Regions from separate parts of the Draconibacterium orientale genome, predicted to be linked through region 4. Evidence: riboswitches for the same ligand, from Rfam matches in the RefSeq annotation. Region 4 holds a riboswitch; each other region holds the start of a gene.
What was found. A riboswitch is a leader RNA that binds a small molecule or an ion and turns the genes downstream of it on or off. The one in region 4 is predicted to bind cobalamin.

Region 1 (5,667 bases), on a different contig from region 4:
TGCTGAAGGACCACACATTTACAAAAAAGACGGTTGGTACTACTTGATGGCAGCAGAAGGCGGAACCGAAGAGGCACACTCTGAAACCATTGCCCGCAGTAACAGCATTTGGGGGCCATACATCGATAATCCGGCCAATCCGATTTTAACACACTGCAACGCTGCCGGCCAGGGAAAACCGATACAGGGAATTGGCCATGCCGATATCATTCAGGCACACGACAATTCGTGATGGATCGTTTTCCATGGTTACCGCAATATTTCGGATAAAACGCACCACATTTTAGGGCGCGAAACCTGTTTGGCACCGGTAAGCTGGCCCAAAAACGGCTGGCCTGTGGTAAACGGAAACGGAACGGTTGACATTGATATGACCTGCCCTACCCTGCCCTTAAAACCGCTTCCCGAACCTCCTGCTAAAGTGGAGTTTGATAACGAAAAACTCGGTTTAGACTGGAACTATATTCAGGCGCCCGTAGAAAATAACTTTTCACTAACGGAACGAAAAGGATTCCTGCGATTAAAAGGAGCTGCTGAAACCATCAGTACCAACAAAGCGTCAACCTTTGTGGGACGCCGGCTAAAAGACCATTATTTTACAGCCACCACTCAGCTTGATTTCGACCCGAAAAATGAGAATGAAGAGGCCGGGTTGATTTTGCTAAACAACGGTTCGCACTTCGATATACTGGTGAGTAAAAAAGGAAACGACCGTATTCTCACCGTAAAATTGCAATTCGGACAAACCGTTTATACCTCGAAAGCATATACGCTAAAACCGGGTTCGGTGAAACTGCGGGTTAACGGCGATAAAACCACTTTTACCTTTTCGTTTGCACAGGGCAACGACGAATTTACACCCGTTGAAACCGCCGATGCGAAGTTTCTGGCAACCGAAACAGTGGGCTTTTTTACCGGTATTTATGTTGGATTGTATGCCACCGGAAATGGCAAAACTTCGGAAGCTGACGCCGATTTCGACTGGATGGAATACCTGAAGAATTAGTTGAAACTTATATGTAATATGGTAATTTACATAAAAGCAAACACAAACATTAGCTTGCAGAAAATGCCTAACATAAAATTTTTGTGGCTAATTTTAACAACTCTAAAAAATTTAATAACAGTATGAAACGAGCATGTAAACTATTCACACCCAAGAGGATGACTAAAATAAATGCGAGTTCCATACGATACCTTAGTAACAAACAATTTTAATCGTATGAAAAGAACACTTTTTCTTAAGGTAATGATATTGATGATTGTGGCTACCGGCGCAATACTCAATACCCAAGCGGCCAAAGTTCAACACTTAACAACTCACAGTCAGTCGATGGATAAAGACATAGAAACTGTGGTAATTACTCCGGAAGGTTATTCCGAAAACAATTCCTACCCGGTTCTTTACCTGCTTCACGGCTATAGTGGCAATCAAAACGACTGGATAAACAACGTACCTGAAATTAAAAACTATGCCGATTTGTATCAGTTTATTATCGTTTGCCCTGATGGCGCTTTTTCGAGCTGGTATTTTGATAGCCCGATTGACAACAGCATAAAATACGAAACCTATGTAGCGCATGAATTGGTTGATTGGGTGGACAATTCGTTTAGCACCATTGCCTCACGCGAAGGACGTGCCATTACCGGACTAAGTATGGGTGGACACGGTGCCTTGTATCTGGCTTTCAGAAACCAGGATGTTTACGGTGCTGCTGGCAGTTTAAGCGGCGGAGTTGATATCCGGCCGTTTCCCAATAACTGGGATATTTCGAAACGACTGGGCACTTATGCTGAAAACAAGGGAAATTGGGAAGAAAACACAGTCATCAACCTGGTTTATAAACTAACGCCCGGAGCGCTTGAAATTGCCATTGATTGTGGTGTAGGCGACTTCTTTTACGGCGTTAACTGCAACTTACACGAAAAACTTCTTGAGCGAAATATTCCGCACGATTTTACCACACGCCCCGGAGGACACACCTGGGAATACTGGAAAAATGCGATTGCTTTTCAAAGTGTATTCTTTCACCACTTTTTTGAAAAAGGAAAGGAAGACTAAAACGGATAAAACAGCAATTAAGAAGCCTGATACTCATTTTGAATATCAGGCTTTTTGATACTCGGACGGGAATCGAATTACGCCCATAATGCACTCATAATCTACATGTTATTTCAACACAAATAGTGAGGTCTCGTTTTTGTCTCTCACTGGTTCATTTTCAATATTTTATAGCCTAAAAATACGAAAATGTAACCCCTTATTCAAATGTTGATTAATTCCCACGGATGTAGATGAAGAATATCTTTATAGTTCGAATATTTCATATCATCAAGAGAAACAACATACTTTTCATAGTTATCTTTTATCTGTAAAAGGTTGCCAAATTCCCTGTTTATAACATTTTCGTTGTTTAATAAATAGCATACCTGAATATTGAACCATCCAATTTTCGTGGACGGACACCTTTGTTAAATTGCCTCATATTTTATTACCATTTTTTAGACCAACGGGATGCTAAACTTGGGTTTTGGTCTGCCCAAAACATAAACTTGCTATCCTACCTCGAAAGGGTCTTTTTATGGAAATAAAGTTAGGTAACAGAACAGAGAAAGAAAACAGCAAACAAGCTCAATTTCAACCAAATAAAATAAATCTTGCTATTTTTTAAATAACAATAATAAATTCGATTTTGTGCAATAAAATATCATGAAGTCTTCTCAATTTTACGCAATTATTAACACGACAGAAGTGCTGAAAACAGAAGCCTTTTACTCATTTTATCAATTAAATTGTTTAAAACTCCAAATTACATTGTATACATAAAAACACTAAACTTGTTTTGGATTATTGGTTTATCGTGTAGCAACGCTATCCGGTATGAAAAGGGAATCCTGTTAAAATCAGGAGCTGTACCCGCAGCTGTAAGTCCATAAATGTGTTTTTGAAAATCTTTTGCCACTGTTCGCCAATTGACGGATGGGAAGGCTTCAGAAACAGGACAAGCCAGAAGACCTGCCAAAATCATTTTTAATAATTAGGCTTTCGGGAGTTGAAGTCTGGTTCGTAAGTAAAATAATTTTCTCGTTTCGTACCATCAGCAGATAATTGTTTTGAATGCGCACCTCTTGGCTTCCGGTTAGATTTTTTAATCATAAAATACGAGCAAAACAGCATATTAAAAACAAAAAAACAATAGTATGAGTAGTACGCAAATCTCAATCGTAAAAAGAGACGGAAAGCGGGTTCCGTTTTCTATGAATAAAATTAAAAATGCAATCAGGAAAGCTTTTCTTTCTGTAGGAAGTTTTGCAAGCGACGATGACCTTACCAACATTCTGCACCGGGTAAATATTCAGGAAGATATGAATGTTGAAGAAGTTCAAAACCAGGTGGAGCGTTCGTTAATGGCCGAAAACTATTTTGCCGTGGCTAAATCATACATGCTCTACCGCCAGAAACATTCTGAAGACAGGGAAACCCGTGATCGTATTAAATTTCTGATTGAATATTGTGCTGCCGGAAATGCTGCCAGTGGAAGTAAATTTGATGCCAATGCCAATGTCGATAAAAAAAACATTGCCACACTAATTGGAGAGCTTCCGAAAGGAAATTTTATCCGTTTAAACCGCCGATTGCTCACCGACCGCCTTTCGGATATGTTTGGGAAAGAGTTATCGAATAAATACCTTAATTTTTTAAGTCAACATTACATCTATAAAAACGACGAAACCAGCCTGGCTCCCTATTGCGCCAGCATTACCATGTACCCCTGGTTGTTGGATGGCACCTCGAAAATTGGCGGAAATTCAACTGCACCAACCAACTTAAAATCGTTTTGTGGTGGTTTTATCAACATGGTATTTATCGTTTCAAGTATGTTGAGCGGTGCTTGTGCAACACCCGAGTTTTTAATGTACATGAACTATTTTGTGGCAAAAGAATATGGCAACGATTACCACAAACGCAGCCACGAAACCGCTGATTTATCGGCAAGGAAACGCTCGATTGATAAAGTGATTACTGATTGTTTCGAGCAAATTGTTTATTCGCTTAATCAACCAACCGGAGCGCGAAATTTCCAGGCAGTATTCTGGAACATTGCCTATTACGATAAGTATTATTTTGAAAGTTTGTTTGGCGAATTTGTTTTCCCCGACGGAAGTAAACCTGAATGGGATTCGTTAAACTGGTTACAAAAACGTTTTATGCTTTGGTTTAACCAGGAGCGCACGAAAACCATGCTGACTTTCCCGGTAGAAACAATGGCAATGCTTACAGAAAACGGCGATACAAAAGATGAAGAATATGGCGAATTCACAGCAAAAATGTATGCCGATGGTCATTCGTTTTTCACCTATTTAAGCGATAATGCCGACAGTTTAAGTTCGTGCTGCCGTTTACGTAACGAAATTCAGGACAATGGTTTTAGTTACACACTGGGAGCAGGTGGCGTTTCAACCGGCTCGAAAAGTGTATTAACAATTAACCTGAACCGTTGCGTACAACAAGCTAAAAAGGAACGAATTCCTTACATTAATTTCCTTGAAGAAGTGGTTGACCTGGTACACAAAGTACAATTGGGCTACAACGAAAATTTAAAAGAACTACAGGAAAAAGGCATGCTTCCGCTGTTTGATGCCGGTTATATAAACATGGGGCGCCAGTACCTTACCATTGGTGTAAACGGCCTGGTTGAAGCCGCAGAATTCCTTGGAATTGAAATAAACGACAATCCTGATTACGCAGCATTTACCAGCGAAGTACTTGGTTTAATTGAAACATACAATAAAAAATACCGCACAAAAGACACCTTGTTCAATTGCGAAATGATTCCGGCCGAAAACGTGGGCGTAAAACATGCAAAATGGGATCGTGAAGATGGTTATTTTGTTCCGCGAGATTGTTACAACAGCTATTTCTATGTTGTAGAAGACGAGTCATTGAATGTAATTGATAGATTCAAGGTTCACGGGAAAAAATACATCGAACACCTAACCGGGGGCTCTGCATTACATATGAATTTAGAGGAACATTTAAGTGCTGCTCAATACCGCCAGTTAATTCGGGTAGCTGCCAAAGAAGGTTGCAATTATTTCACCTTTAATATTCCGAATACCATTTGCAATGAATGTGGCCATATCGACAAGCGGTATCTAAAAGAATGCCCAAATTGTAAGACTGAAAATATCGACTATTTAACCCGTATTATTGGTTACATGAAAAGAGTGAGCAGCTTCTCTGATGCACGCCAGAAAGAAGCTGCAAAACGCTATTACGCTCAAAAAAATAAGGAAGAAAAAGTGGAAGAATATGCTTAAATATTACAACTACAATATCGTTTTTCAGGAAATTCCGAACGAAGTTACACTGGCAGTAAATATTACCAATTGCCCGAATCGGTGTAAAGGCTGCCACAGTCCGCATTTGCAGAAAGATATTGGCGAAGAACTGAACGAAGTGCAAATCGTTTCCTTGATGGAAAAATACGCCTCATCTATCACCTGTTTTTGTTTTATGGGCGGAGATGGCGATCCTCAAAGAGTAGCAGAATTGGCTAATTTTATACGCCTTCATTACCCGGAAACTAAAACTGCGTGGTACTCGGGTTGTGCCAGGTTACCCGAAGCTTTTGACAGCACTAACTTTCAGTACATAAAACTGGG
Region 2 (5,667 bases), on a different contig from region 4:
ATGGGTACATCAAAAAATATTGTGCGGTTTTAGATGCCGAGAAATTGAGCCGTGGTTTTGTGGTTATTTGCAATGTACGTCTTAAACACCACTCAAAAGAGTTGGGAAAAAAGTTTACAGAAGCAATAATGCCGATTGAGGAAATAACGGAATGCTACAACATTTCGGGCGATTACGATTTTATGCTGAAAATTCATGTTGAAAGCATGCAACGCTATCAGGATTTTGTATTAAACACTTTGGGCGAAATTGACAGCATTGGTAATTTACAAAGTCTTTTTGTGATGGGAGAGATTAAGAATTCCTATGCGATTCCTTTAAATGAGAAGTAAGTAAAAGCTTTCCGTTTCCGAAGTGTTTTATTTCCTCGAAAACGGAAAGGCAGTTAAAAATCAAAGTCTTCGTCTTTTGCATTCATATCGATACCACCGACAACATACGATGTGATTTCAGTTTCCTGAGGTAAAACTTCAACACTGTCGTTGCGTAGCCAATGGTCCATCCACGATAAAGGATTGTTTTTTTCGTTGTATATAGGTTTAAGCCCGATTCCTTTCAATCGTTTATCAGTCATGTATTTCATGTATTTTATCAGTAATTTGGCATTCAGTCCAATCATCGAACCGTTTTCGAACAGATATTCAGCCCAGCGCATTTCTTGTTCGGCAGCATCTTTGTAGAGCGCGTACACTTCATCGTCGAGGCTTTCAATAATCTCTGAAAATCCTTCGTTTTTATTGTGACGCAAATCGTGAATCATTCGTTGGGTAATGGCAAGATGTTCGTTTTCGTCGCGGGCAATAAACTTGATAATTTTAGCATTGCCTTCCATCTTTTTGTTTTCAGCAAAAGCAAACGAACAGGCAAACGACACATAAAAGCGTACACCTTCCAGAATATTTACCGACACCAACGCCATATAAAGCTTTTTCTTTAAGGTATCTTCATCAATTTCATTCTTTAATGTTGTACCCAGTTGTTGCGCCTGGTATTGAATCAGGTAGTGGTAAAAATCGTTGTATTGGTCGGTAACCGAACCGGCACGCTCCATAATCATTTCGTTCGACATAATATCGTCGAAAATTTTATTAGGTTCGGCATAAACGTTTTTTATGATGTAGGAATAGCTCATGGAGTGGATGGTTTCGAAAAAATCCCAGATAATAATGGCTTCCTCCACTTCGGGCAAGGTTACCATCTGTCCGAAGGTAATAAATGGCGAGCGCCCCTGAACACTGTCGAGCAGCACCTGGTATTTCAGGTTTTCGGTGAAGATAAATTTCTCCTGGTCGCTTAACGTGTTAAAATCATTTATGTCTTTTGTCAGCGAAATTTCTTCCGGACGCCAAAAGAAGCTCAGCATTCGTTGCGATAGCTTCTCGTAAAACGGGTACTTTTGGATATCGTAGCGTTGTACATTTTTCCCTTCGCCTAGGAACATTTTTTCGTTCAGAAAATCAATTTTATTTCCGTTATATATACTTGGTTTATGTGTGCTCATTATAATACTTATTAAACTTTTTACTACTATTTTTTTTGATAAACTCTTTACACAGAACAAGCACCGCCTTCGCAGGCATCTAATTCTACTTCCGAGATTTCACGGCTTTGTTCTTTTTCTTGTTGTGTGGTGTCTTCAACAATTATTGTTTTTTCAACATCTCTTTTTTGTGCTGCTTCCTGCGATGCCTCACCCGAATTATCGTTGCTATTTAGGTAGTACAGCGTTTTTAATCCGTATTTGTAGGCTAAACTTTCGTGGCGTATTAAATTACCAATCGGAACTTTGTTGTCTTCGTATTTCGATATATCGTAATACAGGTTGGTACTGATACTTTGATCCACAAATTTCTGGAATACAGCGACAAATTTCAGATATGCTTCGTTGTCAATGTCCCATGCCAGCTGGTAATTTTCTTTGTAGGTTTCAAAGCCGGGAACAAGTTGTTTTAATGGGCCAAATTTGCTCATTTTGGCAATCAGAAGTTTGCGTACCGGATCGATTCCGGCAGTTGAATTAGACACAATAGAACTTGAAGCAGCAGGAGGAATGGCACTTAATGCCGAGTTACGCAATCCATGCTGTTTTACCAGTTCCCGGAGTTCGCCCCAATTAAGGGTTAAATCGTTTGGAGTAATTTCATCTACATTTTTCTCATAGGTATCTATCGGTAAAATGCCGTCGGAATATTTGGTACGGTTAAAATAGGCACAGGCTCCTTTTTCTTTTGCCAGATTTGCCGATGCTTTTATCAATCCGAACTGAAAGCGCTCCATGTGAAGGTGCATTGTTTTAAGTCCATCTTCTTTGTCGAAACGCAGGTTGTTTTTTGCCAGAAAATTAAACACATCAGAAACTCCAATACCTAAACTACGTCTCCTTTTTGTCGATATCTCAGCAGCTTTAACCGGGTATTCCTGGTAATCGATCAATTCATCGAGAAAGCGCACCAACAATTCGGTTAAACTATCCAGCTCGCTAACATCGTCCAGTTTCCCTAAGTTGATATTGCTTAATATGCACATGGCAATTTCGCCATCGCCTTTGTTTATGTCTTCTAAAGGAGCTGTTGGGAGTGTAATTTCCTGACACAGGTTACTCATGTAAATGTTGTCCTTAAACGAACTGTGCTTGTTTACATGGTCGGCATTCAATATATAAATTCGCCCCGTTTCGTAGCGTTCTTTAAGCAAGGCTAAATAAAATTCGCGGGCATTGATACTTTTTTTGCGAATGTTCTGGTTGTTTTCGAGCAACAGGTAAAGCTCTTCAAAACCTTCGTAATCGGAACTATAAAAAAGCTCGTACAGTTCACGGGTTTCTTCACTTGAAAAAAGGGTGATGTTCTCATTGTTTTTAACTCGTTCGCGAAACAACTTATTTAAAGCTATGGAGTAATCCATGCGGCGAACACGGTTTTCATCGTTTCCTTTGTTGTTTTTCAGCTGGATAAAAGTTTCAATTTCCCAATGGAAAAATGGCAGGGTAGAAGTAGAGCCTCCGCCGCGCACCGAGTTTTGCGTAAACCCTTTCGTTGAAGCTTCAAATATTTTCAGAAAAGGAACAAGGCCGGTATGCACTACTTCGCCATTTCGAATTTGTGCATCGATACCGCGTATTCGCCCAAAATTTAAACCAATACCGGCGCGGTGTGCGGTGTAGTAACCAACGGCTGTATTCGAATTCATGATGGATTCCAGCGAATCGCCAACATCAATTAAGCAGCAGGAACTAAACTGGCGCAAAGGAGTGCGCACTCCTGACATAATTGGAGTTGGTAAACTTATTTTGAAAGTTGATAGCGCATCATACAATTTTACAACGTACTCTTTGCGTTGCTTTTTTTCATAGTTCATAAACATGAACATGCCTATAAGCATAAATGCTTCTTGCGGGGTTTCGTATAGTTCGCCGGTAATTCTGTCTTGCAAAAGGTATTTGTCTACCATTTGGCTCATTCCGGCAAAAGAGAACTTAAAATCCCTGTCGTAGTTGATATGTTTGCTGAAGTACACTAAATCCTGCTGATTGTATTTTTCCAGCAATACTTTGTCGTAAACACCCCGGTAAATGTTATTCTTCACAAGATATTCAAACGGAATGGGATTTAACTGTTTGTAAACTTGTTTTCGCAAATCCATTAATAGCAGGCGGGCCGCCACATACTGGTAATTGGGTTGTTTTTCTGAAATCAGATCGGCGGCCGAGCGAATCATCACCTTTTGAATTTCGGCAGTTGTGATCCCTTCGTAAAACTGAAGATTGGAGTTAATTTCAATATCGGATACCGAAACATTTTCGTAACCGTTGCAAGCCCATTCAACGGCTTCGTGAATCATTGATAGGTCGATGGGGGCCTTCGAACCATCGCGTTTTACTACATTAATTTGTTCCATTAATAAAGAGTTTAAATAATTAATGGTAGCAAATAGGATAAAATTAGAGAAAAGTAATAGGTTGACTTTTCCAAGCTTTTATTCCCGAAAGCTACGAAACAATCAAAAAATGATAGGTCTTCCGACTTTCCCGATTTTCAGCGCCTTCCCAGTCGAGAGAATTGGACCAGTGGCTATGTACTGAAAACATGTATTACCTTGCGGTAATTGCGGGATTACGGCTGCGGGTACAGTTGCTGATTTACACAGCATTCCCTTGCATCATTTTCATTTCATTGTTTACAATGAACATTAGCAACTTAATACTTGTTGCAGCGAGATTTTAACACCGATGGGTTATTGGTCAGTATGACAATGGATTGGCGTGTTGATAAGAGGAGTACTGTTGAATTATTATCCAAATTTTGAACCTTTGCCGGGCCGCGCAAACTATATTTGCAGCCGCAATATTGTTGGCGGTAAAAATCGTATTCGCAGATGATTTCGATTTGCGTTGAGCCAGCCCGTTTTTGCGCCAGTTATTTGCCCAAAACGTAACACCGGGAAATAAACCGATTGCATGATTTCCGGCTTCATTAATTTGGCTAAGGTTTTTCCAGCGTGAGCTGGCCAGGGTTGTGGTATAGAACGAAATGGATGATTAGCCATAAATGAAACACGCTAAGATCTAAATTGGCATTATTTGTTTATGCAACCTCTCTTTCCAATGCTAAAAAATGTATTGAATTATTATTGCCTGTAAGCGGAAAGATTTGAATTTCGCAATTATACATTTCTCCGTTTTTTCGGTAATTAACTACCACTTCTTTGAAAGGTTTGTTTTGTTCAATTTTTTCATTTATTCTGAGTTTTACTGCTTCCGAAGTATTTTCGCCTTGCAAAAATATGGGACTCCGGTTTATGGCATATGATTTCGGATATCCCGTCATCTCTGAAAAACCATCGTTAACCCATAAAATTCTTTTGGTTTCGTTGGTTAATATTAATGCTTTGTATGGATAAGTTTTTAATACCTTTTTTAGATCTGTTTTCCAGTTAAACTTACCAGAATATTTATGAAGTGTTTTAAGTTCTGTTTCTCTTTCGGCTTCCTTTAAATTTTGTTGGTATTTGGGATAATAAAATTCCCAGCACATAAGAGGAGGCGCAAGCCTTTTTGGTGGTTTTATATCTTTTTTTACTTTTTCTAACTCAGCCTTCGAAAGACTCGACAGGTAGATATCGAGGCACATCATGTCTCCAAGGTTCTTTTTCATTTCTTAGTTGTTAAAATTCAATTCCTTTTCGAGCATTAACTCCGTTTTGGTAGTAATGTTTTATTTCCTTCATTTCGGTTACCAGGTCGGCAATATCAATAATTTCCTGCGGAGCATATCTACCGGTAATAATCAGCTCGGTATTTTCCGGTTTTTTCCTGATGGTTTCCAATAGTGATTTCACCGGAAAAAGCTCGTAATACAAAGCGATGTTGGCTTCGTCGAGAATTACCACATCGTATTGCCCCGATTGAATAATTTCTGTGACCTCTGCCAAACCTTTTTGTGCCGCGTCTATATCTTTTTGTGTTGGATTTTTCACAATAAAACACCCCAGGCCATATTGTTTAATGGTAATATCGGGCAGAAACTTGTTCACAGCTTCAATTTCAGCATAGATTTTTCTTTTTACAAACTGGGCAAAGAATACTTTTTTACCGGCACCAACTGCTCTTAATGCCAGGCCAAAAGCAGCCGTTGTTTTGCCTTTTCCGTTCCCGGTGTAAACTTGTGT
Region 3 (5,667 bases), on a different contig from region 4:
ACCGGATTTACTTCAGAGTTCGGCTGGAAAAGCAAAAAGGGAATTATTGACAAACAGGCGCTTATGGAGTAGTATTGGTGTTGAAGGTTCAGGGTGTTCAGTCCCGGTTTGGGAATTTCATCATAACTAACAGTTGATAGTTTGTAAAAGTAAGCTACAATTTAAGGTGAAGATGTCTTATTTTGTAGTTTTATACCGACGCAAAACAACTTTATAATTCTATGGATGCAGAGAAATTTAAATATGAATACAAAGATTGTATTGTATTTAAGTCCTATTTTGGTTTAATAACCGTTAACGATGTGAAAGAATCCTGGCTGTATGCTATTGAGAAGGATACATTTCCGGCAGAAACTATTGGGTTTGTACTTGATTACAGGGCAGCTCATTTTGATATAGAGCCGGGGCAGCATGTCGAAATTCCTGAATTTTACCAACAAAATCCCAATGTTTTTGGAAATAAAAGAATTGCCATTGTTACTGTAAATCCTGAAGATATAGTATATCCCATGTTAATTCGTATTTGCGACCGAGGTTACGAATCGCGGCCGTTTAGTACGATGGAGGCTGCAATTCGATGGGTTTTAGAAAAGAAGCAGGGTTTATGAAGTTTGCTTCCCGAAAGCAATCAACTAAAAACGTCGCCCAAAATCTTTGAGCGACGTTTTTATTACTCCTTACGAAATTTTAATCTGTCTTTCAGGTTGAGGTTTTACCTCATCGCGTTTTGGCAGTATAATATGTAAAATTCCATTGTCGTATTTGGCTGAAATCTTTTCGCCAACTACTGCATTTTCGGCAACGGTGAACGAACGTTGAAACGATTGGTAACTGAACTCTTTGCGTGTATAGTTCTCATTTTTTTCTTCTTTTTCGTTTTTCTTTTCCGAAGAAATGGTGAGCACGTTGTTTTTAAAGTTCACGTTAAAATCGTTTTTGCTCATTCCCGGAGCTGCAACCTCGATAACAAAATCATCGTCGGTTTCTTTTACGTTTACTGCCGGTAACGAAGTGTTTGTGCTCGAAAAGTTCGAGTGATCCCAATCCATCAATTCATTGTTGAAAAACCTGTCAAAGACTGATGGAAAATACGGTTCGTTTCTTCTTGCTAATTTCATGACTTTATCCTCCTTTAACTTTTGGTTAAACAATTCATTGAACATGCTGAAAAGAAAAAATCAAATGCCATACCATCTTTGATTTTGTGAAAATATTTCAGTGCTAAGCTGTCTGGTTGTCAGTTGGTTTGGTGCGTGTTTTGAATGTGATTGGAAGTCAGTAATTTGTAAAATGTCAAAATTTCAGTTTAGGGCCTTTATTGTTAAACAACATCTTTATCACTCTTGGTTTTAATGAATTAATGTTTTAATTTTATTAAATAAACCTGACGCCCCATTTAAAGGGCCGCCAAATTAAAACAAACAATGAATAGTTTTAACTCCATAAATTGTTAAGTATAACGAGTAACAGCGGATGCTTTGGAGGATTAAAACCTGCTTTTAAAACAGCTAAAATTGCATTAGAAACTAAGGGATAGGATTGAAAAAGTTAATGAACACTTTCAAAAACTTTTAGGCTTCGTTCTGAAGTCGTGTGTTTGGGGTTAACTGGGGCCGCCTCTCTGAAAAAGAGAGGCGGCTATTTTTTTGCCGGTACTTTGGTTAATCTGTGCTTTCAACTTTTTCTGTAATTTTACCCCCAGATAAAACGAGAAAAATGCCACAACGTTATTTTTTACAACTTAGTTACAAGGGAACCAATTACCATGGTTGGCAAATTCAGCCTAATGCTGTTTCTGTTCAGGAGGTGATGGAAGACGCACTATCAAAAATCCTGCGCGAAAAAATAGCTGTTGTTGGTGCCGGACGAACCGATACCGGTGTGCATGCCTCGTTTTTTATTCTGCATTTTGATACCCAAAATAGTATTCCCGAAAATCTGGACATCGTTTATAAACTCAATAGTTTTTTACCATCCGATATTGCTGTGCAAAAAGTGTGGCCGGTTGATGAGGAAGCACATGCCCGGTTTAGTGCATTATCACGAACCTATCATTATTTTATTTCTACCGAAAAAAATCCGTTTGCAACCGAAACGAGCCACAAATACCTGAAACCACTCGATGTGGACAAAATGAACCAGGCAGCATTAAGGCTTTTTAATTACACCGATTTTACCAGTTTCAGTCGCCTGCATACCGATGTAAAAACCAACAACTGCAAAATTATGCACGCCGAATGGACGAAAAATGGCGAACAATTAAAATTTACAATTAAAGCCGATCGGTTTTTACGCAATATGGTGCGTGCTATTGTAGGAACGCTGTTGGAAGTGGGGAAGAGCAAACTCAGTATCGAACAGTTTTGTGAGATCATTGAAAAGCAGGATCGGGGGGCAGCAGGAGCATCAGCGCCGGCGCAGGGGCTATTTTTGGTGGATATTGAATACCCCAAAAAACTTATGAGTGAATGTTGAAATAGTTTCAAAATGTTTATTTTTTAAACAACTGTTTGTGTTCTGCATTTTGTACTCTTTAAAATTATTTATCTTTGTGCGCGTTGGTTACGCACAATTGCGTTTAGGGAATCCGGTGTAAATCCGGAACTGTACCCGCAGCTGTAAATTCAGAAAATGATCATTTCTCACGCCACTGTCGGTTCAGCCAATGACGGGAAGGCAATGATCAAAGGGAATAAGTCAGAAGACCTGCCAGCAAATGGATGAACGAACTTCGGGAACAAAGTTTCGGGAATCAATCTATTGATTTCTGCACCTGATTTCCTGTTAATTTTAAACGGATGAAGATTAAAATTCTCGTGGTATTGCTGCTTGCCGGTTTTTCGGTGTTTGCACAGGATGTTAAACGCGTGATTTCGCTGGCACCGTCGATTACCGAAAATATTTACCTGGTTGGCGGAAAAGATAAACTTGTGGGATGTACGAGTTATTGCATGTTGGCCTTAAATGATGGAATTGAAGAAATTGGTTCAACGGTTGATGTAAATGTGGAGAGGATTTTCGCTTTGAAACCTGACATGGTACTAACTATGAAATTGACCAAAGCGCAGGATATTGCTACTCTTGAAAAACTGGGATTACGTGTTGAGGTGTTGGAAACGCCGCGTACTTTCGATGAAATTTGTGCCCAAACACAACAAATCGCCGAGCTTATCGGATGCGAAGATCAATCGACAGAAGTAGTTGCAAAAGCCCGTAAAACGGTGGCCGAAATTCAGGCGAAATCGAAGCAGCTGCCTCCTTCAAAAATATTTTTCCAGATTGGCGCCAATCCCGTATTTTCGGTGCTGGACAATACCTACATGAACGATTTTATGCTGTTGTGTAATGCAACAAATATTGCCTCCGGGTTAAAACACGGAACTTTAACCCGCGAAAGTGTATTGCTAAAAAATCCGGATGTGATAATCATTGCCGAAATGGGCGGTTTTGGCAAGGAAGAACGAAAGGTTTGGAATACTTACGAAGGAATGGAGGCCGTAAATAACAACAAGGTTTTTCTGATTTCTTCGGAAACAGCCTGTAGCCCAACACCGGCAAACTTTGCAAGTGCACTGAAAGATGTTTACCGTTTTATAAGCGAGTAAATCCAAAAGTTAGAGACGAATGAACAGCAAATATTTAAAATGGATACTTTTTTTAGCCGCACTTTTGGTGTTGTTGCTGGTGTCTGTTTTGTTGTCGTTATCGGCCGGTGAAATAAAAGTTTCGCTGATGCAACTGCCACAAATTTTGTCGGATAAAGGCAGCATCGAATACACTGTTCTAGCAAAAATCCGTATTCCCCGAATATTGATGGCCATTGGTGTTGGCGGCGCTTTAAGCCTGTCGGGAGTGGTGTTGCAGGGTATATACCGAAACCCGCTGGTTGAGCCCTACACGCTGGGAATTTCCGGTGGTGCGGCTTTGGGAGTGGCCATTGCCATTGTTTTTGGGCTGAATACTCTGAGCTTCTTTTCGCTTCCGGCATTTGGCTTTTTGGGGGCGCTTGTTACGCTCATTGTTGTGTATCTGTTAAGTATAAAACGTGGCGGATTAAGTATCAACAGTATGTTATTGATTGGCGTAATGGTAAGTTTTGTGTCTTCTTCGGCCATGATGTTTCTGATGTCGATTTCTACCGCCGAAAACCTGCATAACATTGTTTTCTGGGTGATGGGATCGCTGGATGAGTCGAACAATTCTCTGATTGCCATTGCATTCTATTCATCGCTGGCCGGACTGGTAATTTCGTACTTTTTTGCACAAACGCTGAACGCACTTCGCCTGGGTGAAGTAAAAGCACGGCACTTGGGAATAAACACCGGCGTAGCAATAAAACTGCTGTTTTTTGTGGCGTCGTTACTCACCGGAATTGCCGTTTCGGTAGCCGGAGTTATCGGTTTTGTTGGTTTGGTTATTCCGCACTTAATCCGATTGATTATCGGCAACGATTACCGTGTCCTTTTGGCCGGTTCGTTTATGGGAGGAGCCATTTTTCTGATACTTTCCGATACCATTGCCCGAACCATTATTTCGCCAAATGAACTGCCGATTGGCGTAATAACCGGTTTTATTGGGGGATTGGTTTTCATTATTGTGTTGAGTCGCTCCAAATCACATTTCAAACTGAATTAGCATGGAGCAGTTTTTTCAAATATCAAATTTTTCGTGCGGATATCCGGGAAAGTTCATTCTCCAGGATATCGATTTTTCAGTGGCAAAAGGTGACATTGTGGGGATTATCGGTCCAAACGGTTCGGGAAAAACTACTTTGTTTCGTGGAATTTCAGGAGAGCTTCCTCCGCTGAAAGGTAAAATGGAGCTGAAGGGGTTGGATACGCGAAAAATGAATCTGAAGCAGCGTGCTCAAAATATTGCCATTGTTACGCAGAATATTGAAATAGGCAGCATGACTGTGGAGGAATATGTGTTGATGGGCCGCATTCCGTATCACAAACAATTTCAGTTTTTCGAGACCAAAGAGGATTTTGCCATTGCCGAAAAATACATGAAGCTTACGGGCGTTGACAAACTGAAAGGAAAATACATGAATGCCTTGAGTGGTGGCGAGCAACAGCTTGCAGGAATTGCCCGTGCATTAACACAAGAACCCGATTTACTTCTGCTCGACGAGCCAACTTCGCATTTGGATATCACGCACCAGGTTCAAACACTGAATCTCATTCGCCGCTTGAGTTGCGAACTGGGATTAACGGTTCTTATGATCATTCACGACCTGAACCTGGCCGGAGAATATTGCGATTCGTTGATTATGATGCAGGAAGGCCATATTCGTAAAAAAGGCCTGCCGGTAGAGGTGCTTAATTATGCAGATATTGAAGCCGTTTACGAAACCGTTGTAGTGGTGCGTACCAATCCCATCTCAAATAAACCGGTGGTATTTTTGGTGTCGGAGGAGGTGATCAAAAAAAGTTAAAGCGATACCTGGTGATGCTCTCACTCGAAGTGAGAGTATCACTAATTTGTAGTTTAACTTCCCTAATAAAACAATTCGGAATTAGCTTTTCAAGAGTCTGCTAAATCATTCTTAATGCACAATTAAGTTTTGTTGCGTTCGCTTAAGGCTTTCATATTAGCGATTTAGGAGTGCTATTAATAAGTAGAGGTATTTTCCTGCGTATCTTTTTCAATAATATCATGCTTGTT
Region 4 (5,667 bases):
TAGCTGCGGTAAAAACCTGGTACACCGAGAAACATCTGCTCGAAAAGGAACTTCCGGCAATTCAAAAGGAGTTGGAAGAAAATCAAAAAACAACTTCAACGCTGCAAAATTCTGTGGCCAAACTATTGGAAGAAGCCGGTCTCGGGAAACTCCCGGAAACAGAATATTCCAGTATCGTTCAAATCTTAAAGGATAAAACCGGAAAAGTAAAGGAAAAGCAGAAAGCACTGAATGAGCAGGAAAGTCATCTCCGGGTAAAGGCGCAGTTGAAAGCTTATTCCGAAAACCTGGAAGAAGGAGCGCCATGTCCGCTTTGCGGTTCGTTGCATCATCCCGATGTTTTAAAAACCGAAGACCTGAACGATACGCTGTTGAAGCTTTCGGCAGAAAAACAGGCAAACGAAAAAGAACAGGAACAGCTATCGGATTGGATAAGCCGCATAAATCTATTCAGCAAACAGCAGGAGATGATTCATCAGCAGAAAAACTCTTTGTTGCAAAAACAAAAGGCTCAGCAGGAAAGAATCGAGGCTCATGCAAAGAAATTTACCTGGGAGAAATATCGCGTGGAAACCGAACTGGAAAAGGCGTTTCAGGAAGCAAGGCGTATTCAGGGCGAATTGAAAAAGCAGGATGATTTACTGGAGAAGTTAGGGAAGGATATGGATAAGAAAGGGAATGATTTTAAACGGTTTCAGGTGGAAGTCGATAAAATCAGAACCGTTTTAACCGTACAGCAAACTGAACTAAAAACGCTGGAAAAGCAACTGCGGTTGATAAAAGCCGAAACTTATCAGGAAGTTAAAATTGAACAGATTGAAACAGAAAAAAGTAAGCTGCAGAAGGAACATAGCCAGTTGGAAAAATCTTTCTCCGAAATAACTCAGCAAATAACCGAGAAAAGCAAACTGCGCGACACCTTGTTTGGTTCGGTACAGGCTGGCAAAAAGGAGCTGGAGCAGGAAAAACAAAGCATGGAGAAGCTGAAACAGCAAACAAAGGAACAGCTGGAGAAATCGACGTATAATTCCATCGATGAGGTTACGGCAATCTTGTCGGAACAGTTTAATCCGGATCAGGAAAAACAACGAATAGCGCATTTTAAAGATCAGTTTTTACGTGCCAAGTCGTTGCTGGAAGAATTGCAGAAAGAAATCGGCGAACGTGTTTATGATAAGGAAACGCATCAGAAATTAAATGCCGACATTGCTTTGTTAAAGGAACAGCTTGTTCGGAAGAACCAGGAGCAGGGGAAAATTTCAGAACAGCTGAAAAAGTTGCAAAAAGATTTGGAAAGCCAGGCTGCTCTTCGGAAAGAATTGGAAAAACTGGAGTTGCGGGCCGAGAATCTGAAAACGATGAAATCGCTGTTCAAAGCCAGTGGTTTTGTCAACTACATTTCGTCGGTTTATTTGCAAAATTTGTGCAATGCTGCCAACGACCGTTTCTTCCAGCTTACACGACAAAAGCTGAGTTTGGAAATCACGCCCGACAATAATTTCCAGGTACGCGATTTTATGAATGGTGGAAAAATAAGAAGTGTAAAAACGCTTTCCGGTGGACAGACATTTCAGGCAGCTTTGTCGCTGGCTTTAGCGCTGGCCGACAACATTCAGAAAATTACTGAATCGAACCAAAACTTTTTCTTCCTCGACGAGGGTTTTGGTTCCCTGGACAAAGAATCACTGGGAGTTGTTTTTGACACGCTAAAATCGCTTCGAAAAGAAAATCGAATTGTAGGCGTGATTTCGCATGTGGAAGAAATGCAACAGGAAATTGATGTACATCTTCGAATTGATAATCAAGAGGAACGCGGAAGCAGAATTTGGGCAAGTTGGATGGAGTAAGTTAATTTTTATTACAAATTCCGGCAATGACTATGGGCATATTCTTATACAGTACTTGGCAGTAATAGATCAATCGGGGAATTTATTTTTAGTGATTTATGTATGCCGAATAGTAATAACCAACGAAGGTCGTTTTAAGCCAATTATCAGGCTTCATTCGAAATAAAAGGGAATGTTTGCTATGCATTTTTGTTGTTTATTAACTGGTATGTGTCTGCAATTTTTCAAGATGAGATCAGGCTAAACGATTGTTGAAAATAATATAATTTGTTGAGGTTCTGTGACTTTTTGTTAAAAAATCTTCTTCAATATCGTTATGGGAATGGAAAGAAAGCGCTGTTGGTGGTCGGTTTTATTACGAATTTCATTCGCTTTTTGAGCTATGGATTTTCAATCGATCATTGTTAAATCGGCATAATAACCCCATCTCAAAAGACTCTTTCTAAATTTTATTATTTTTTATTGGATGTCCGCAATTGGTCACAACCAGCACGTCACCCTGAACTTGTTTCAGGGTCTTTCTTGCAAATAGTTGATTATTAGATGCGAGAGATGCTGAATCCGTCAGCTGATGGACAGCATGACTTGCTAAATAATAATTATGACATAGAACGGATAATCAATATTTTTTTCTTTTCGTTTAATAAATACAATCCCGTTTAAATTTTAATCAATACATTTGCGGCCGATTTTAGGTGATTGTTCCTGAAAACATCAGGAATAATAAAAGGGAATCCGGTGAAAAACCGGAGCTGTACCCGCAGCTGTAAGCCCTGTTGAAGGATTGAAAAATTCTTTTGCCACTGTACCGAATTTTCGGAACGGGAAGGCATTTCAATCCGGGGCGAGCCAGAAAACCTGCCAAAATCAGTAATATATACATTTTGCTTCCGGGTAAGAAGTTAATGTTGTGAACCTACATAGTTCAACATTATTTTTATTGTATCGTCATGGGGTTGACGATGGAAAGCAAGGTGCAATTGTTTAACATTTAAATAATTAAACCATGCAAAAATTCAACTGGTTTTTAACTTTAATTTTATTGTTCAGTGCATCCAACCTTTGGGCACAAAATGTATCGTTCACAGGAACGGTAAGTGAGAAAAATTCGGGCCAACCACTTGTAGGTGCCAATGTGTATTTTAATGGAACAACTTTGGGAACCGTAAGCGACAAAAATGGTGAATTCCTTATTAAAGATGTGAAACCCGGAATTTATGAGGTAGTTGTTTCATGCATTGGATATCACCGGATGAAAGAACAAATTACCCTTTCCGGTGCAGAAACGAAGTTCGATTGTGAGCTTGAAAAATCAACCAGCACCTTAGGTGAAGTTGTTATTACCGGAACCGGAACGCCACATCACCTGAAAAGCGCACCTGTTCAGACTGAGCTCATTAATAAAAATCTGATCAACCGAATTGCTCCGTCCGATTTCAACGATTTGATGTTAGCAGTAAGTCCTTCGTTTGATTTCACCCCAGGCGTAATGGGACCTTTTATGCAGTTGAACGGCTTGGGTAATGACTACATCCTGGTTCTGATTGACGGAAAAAGAACTTACGGGGATATTGGCGGACAGAGCGACCTAAACCGTATAAATCCTGACAATGTGGAACGAATTGAAGTAGTAAAAGGTGCTTCTTCCGCATTGTATGGTTCCGAAGCCATTGCCGGGGTTATAAACATCATCACCAAAAAAGCCAACAACAAAATCAATGTAGTTAACAATTCAAGAGTGGGCAGTTATGGTGAGTGGATACAACACAACAGTCTTAATCTGAATTTTGGGAAACTATCTTCCACAACATCGTTTGACCGAAAAACTACGGATGGCTGGCAGTTAAGCAAATACGAGCTGGATGATGATGAGTTGGTGGAAACCGAAGCCATGGCACAAAATCAGTCGACCGACTTTACGTTTAATCAAAAATTGGCTTACAACCTGACCCAAAAACTTAGCGTGTATGCACAAGGATCAAAATACGAACGAGATGTTGAGCGTCCCGTAAGCGTTGGAAAATACGGCTATTCGTATGATGATTTTAGCTATTCCGCCGGAGCCGGGTACCTGCTTGGAAAAGAAAACAAATTATCGCTCGATTGGAATTCCGATAATTTCAATTACTTCTATAAATACAATCAGGAATCAGGCGACTTTGTGACAGGAGACAAAGCCAAACAAACCGAACAGTTGCGTCAATCGTTAAATCTGAAAGGAATTTTTAAACTTTCGGACAGCCATCAGTTCTCGGTAGGCGGAGAATATGTGAACGAGGAACTCGAATCGGAAGGACGCTTGCCTGGAACTTCAGCCGATGCCTACACAATGGCCTTTTATGCCCAGGACGAGATGAAATTCTTCGAAAATTTAATACTGGTAGCAGGTGCCCGCTACGTTAATCACAAAGAGTTTGGAAACGCCTTTTCACCCAAAATATCAGCACTATATAAATTGCACGATTTTAACTTTAGGGGAACCTATGCCCGTGGCTTTAAAGCACCAACCCTAAAAGAACTATATTATTACTATGCAAAAAGAAGTAACCTGTATTTAGGAAACCCGGACTTGAAACCACAAACATCAGATTATTTTGCACTTTCGGCAGAATATATAATCAACCGGTTTTCGTTCAGTGTTACCGGCTACCAGAATACCGTGGATGATTTGATTGACTACCAAACGATAGAAACATCACCAGAAGATGCCGCAAACGGTGTGAAAACTACTCGCCAGCATTACAATATTTCGGAAGCCGGCACAAAAGGTTTTGACATTCTTTTTAATGCAAATATTACTGCCGGATTTTCTGTTGGCGGAGGTTACAGTTATGTCAATGCCCAGAATAAAACAGATAATATTCGTTTGGAAGGAGTTGCTCAGAATTACGGCAACATCCGCTTTAGCTATATGCACAACTGGAAAAAATACCAACTGACTGCCAACCTGAATGGCCGTTTCCAGGATGATAAATTTTATGATGATGAATATGGCAATGCCAAAGGCTATAATTTGTGGAAGCTGACTACTATTCACCGTTTAGAAACCAGGGGAGCCTTTGATTTTGAATTGTCTGCCGGGGTTGATAACCTGTTCGATTATGTAGATGACAGCCCTTATGGTTCGCATTATGGAACAATCAGTCCCGGACGCACTTATTTTGTGGGCTTGCAAATCGCATTCAACAACTAACAGCTCATGCATCGCTTAAAAAAAACACTTTTAAAAATTCATCAGGTTACAGGCATTGCCCTTAGCCTGATGTTTTGCATTTGGTTTGTTTCGGGAATCGTGCTTATTTATGCCGGGTTTCCCCATGCCTCGCGCGAAGATCGGTTTCTTTTTCTAAAGCCTTTTTCTCAAACCGATTTTGAACACATCCTTCCCTTACCCGATTCTGTAAAAGGATCAGTAAAACTCGATAAACTGAACGATACGCCGGTTTATCGCGTATCTGCCGGGAAAAAGGCACAAAAGATTTATAATGCCGAAACGCTCCAGCCTATCGGTAACTTTTCTGAAGAATTGTGCCAACAGGAAGCACAACGTTTTCTGGGAAGTTCGATATTGAAATCAGTAAAAATCAACCAGCTCGATCAGTGGATGCCGTGGAGTTATTACCAGCCTTTGCTTCCGATTTACAAATTTTATATGAATGACAGTCGGCATACTGTTCTGTATATGTCGTCGAAAACCGGAACCATTGTTCAGCAAACTGACCGAAAAACACGGTGGCTGGCTCGTATTGGAGCTATTCCGCACTGGATTTATTTTCGCTCGTTGCGGCTGAATGTGCAACATTGGAACCAGGTAGTAATC

Region 1: it holds a riboswitch for cobalamin, as region 4 does, so the genes downstream of both, nrdD (anaerobic ribonucleoside-triphosphate reductase) here and BMW53_RS14835 (TonB-dependent receptor) in region 4, are expected to answer to the same signal.
Region 2: it holds a riboswitch for cobalamin, as region 4 does, so the genes downstream of both, nrdA (class 1a ribonucleoside-diphosphate reductase subunit alpha) here and BMW53_RS14835 (TonB-dependent receptor) in region 4, are expected to answer to the same signal.
Region 3: it holds a riboswitch for cobalamin, as region 4 does, so the genes downstream of both, BMW53_RS15990 (ABC transporter substrate-binding protein) here and BMW53_RS14835 (TonB-dependent receptor) in region 4, are expected to answer to the same signal.

The regions. Positions count from the first base shown of each region.
Region 1 covers NZ_FOHT01000003.1:106,235-111,901, forward strand. Annotated here, with positions in the region: gene BMW53_RS21220 (glycoside hydrolase family 43 protein) at 1-232, shown strand, start outside; gene BMW53_RS21225 (beta-xylosidase family glycoside hydrolase) at 302-1,006, shown strand; gene BMW53_RS03145 (alpha/beta hydrolase) at 1,223-2,062, shown strand; cobalamin riboswitch at 2,836-3,038, shown strand; gene nrdD (anaerobic ribonucleoside-triphosphate reductase) at 3,202-5,322, shown strand; gene nrdG (anaerobic ribonucleoside-triphosphate reductase activating protein) at 5,315-5,667, shown strand, end outside.
Region 2 covers NZ_FOHT01000003.1:112,034-117,700, reverse strand. Annotated here, with positions in the region: gene BMW53_RS03190 (Lrp/AsnC family transcriptional regulator) at 1-332, shown strand, start outside; gene nrdB (class Ia ribonucleoside-diphosphate reductase subunit beta) at 386-1,501, opposite strand; gene nrdA (class 1a ribonucleoside-diphosphate reductase subunit alpha) at 1,549-3,897, opposite strand; cobalamin riboswitch at 3,992-4,178, opposite strand; partial or broken gene BMW53_RS21460 (epoxyqueuosine reductase QueH) at 4,197-4,531, opposite strand; gene BMW53_RS03165 (PAS domain-containing protein) at 4,584-5,153, opposite strand; gene cobO (cob(I)yrinic acid a,c-diamide adenosyltransferase) at 5,164-5,667, opposite strand, start outside.
Region 3 covers NZ_FOHT01000032.1:26,326-31,992, reverse strand. Annotated here, with positions in the region: gene BMW53_RS16010 (hypothetical protein) at 1-50, shown strand, start outside; gene BMW53_RS16005 (hypothetical protein) at 222-608, shown strand; gene BMW53_RS16000 (Hsp20/alpha crystallin family protein) at 678-1,118, opposite strand; gene truA (tRNA pseudouridine(38-40) synthase TruA) at 1,717-2,475, shown strand; cobalamin riboswitch at 2,543-2,728, shown strand; gene BMW53_RS15990 (ABC transporter substrate-binding protein) at 2,799-3,605, shown strand; gene BMW53_RS15985 (FecCD family ABC transporter permease) at 3,625-4,635, shown strand; gene BMW53_RS15980 (ABC transporter ATP-binding protein) at 4,637-5,437, shown strand.
Region 4 covers NZ_FOHT01000027.1:71,729-77,395, reverse strand. Annotated here, with positions in the region: gene BMW53_RS14840 (SbcC/MukB-like Walker B domain-containing protein) at 1-1,847, shown strand, start outside; cobalamin riboswitch at 2,524-2,727, shown strand; gene BMW53_RS14835 (TonB-dependent receptor) at 2,854-5,040, shown strand; gene BMW53_RS14830 (PepSY domain-containing protein) at 5,047-5,667, shown strand, end outside.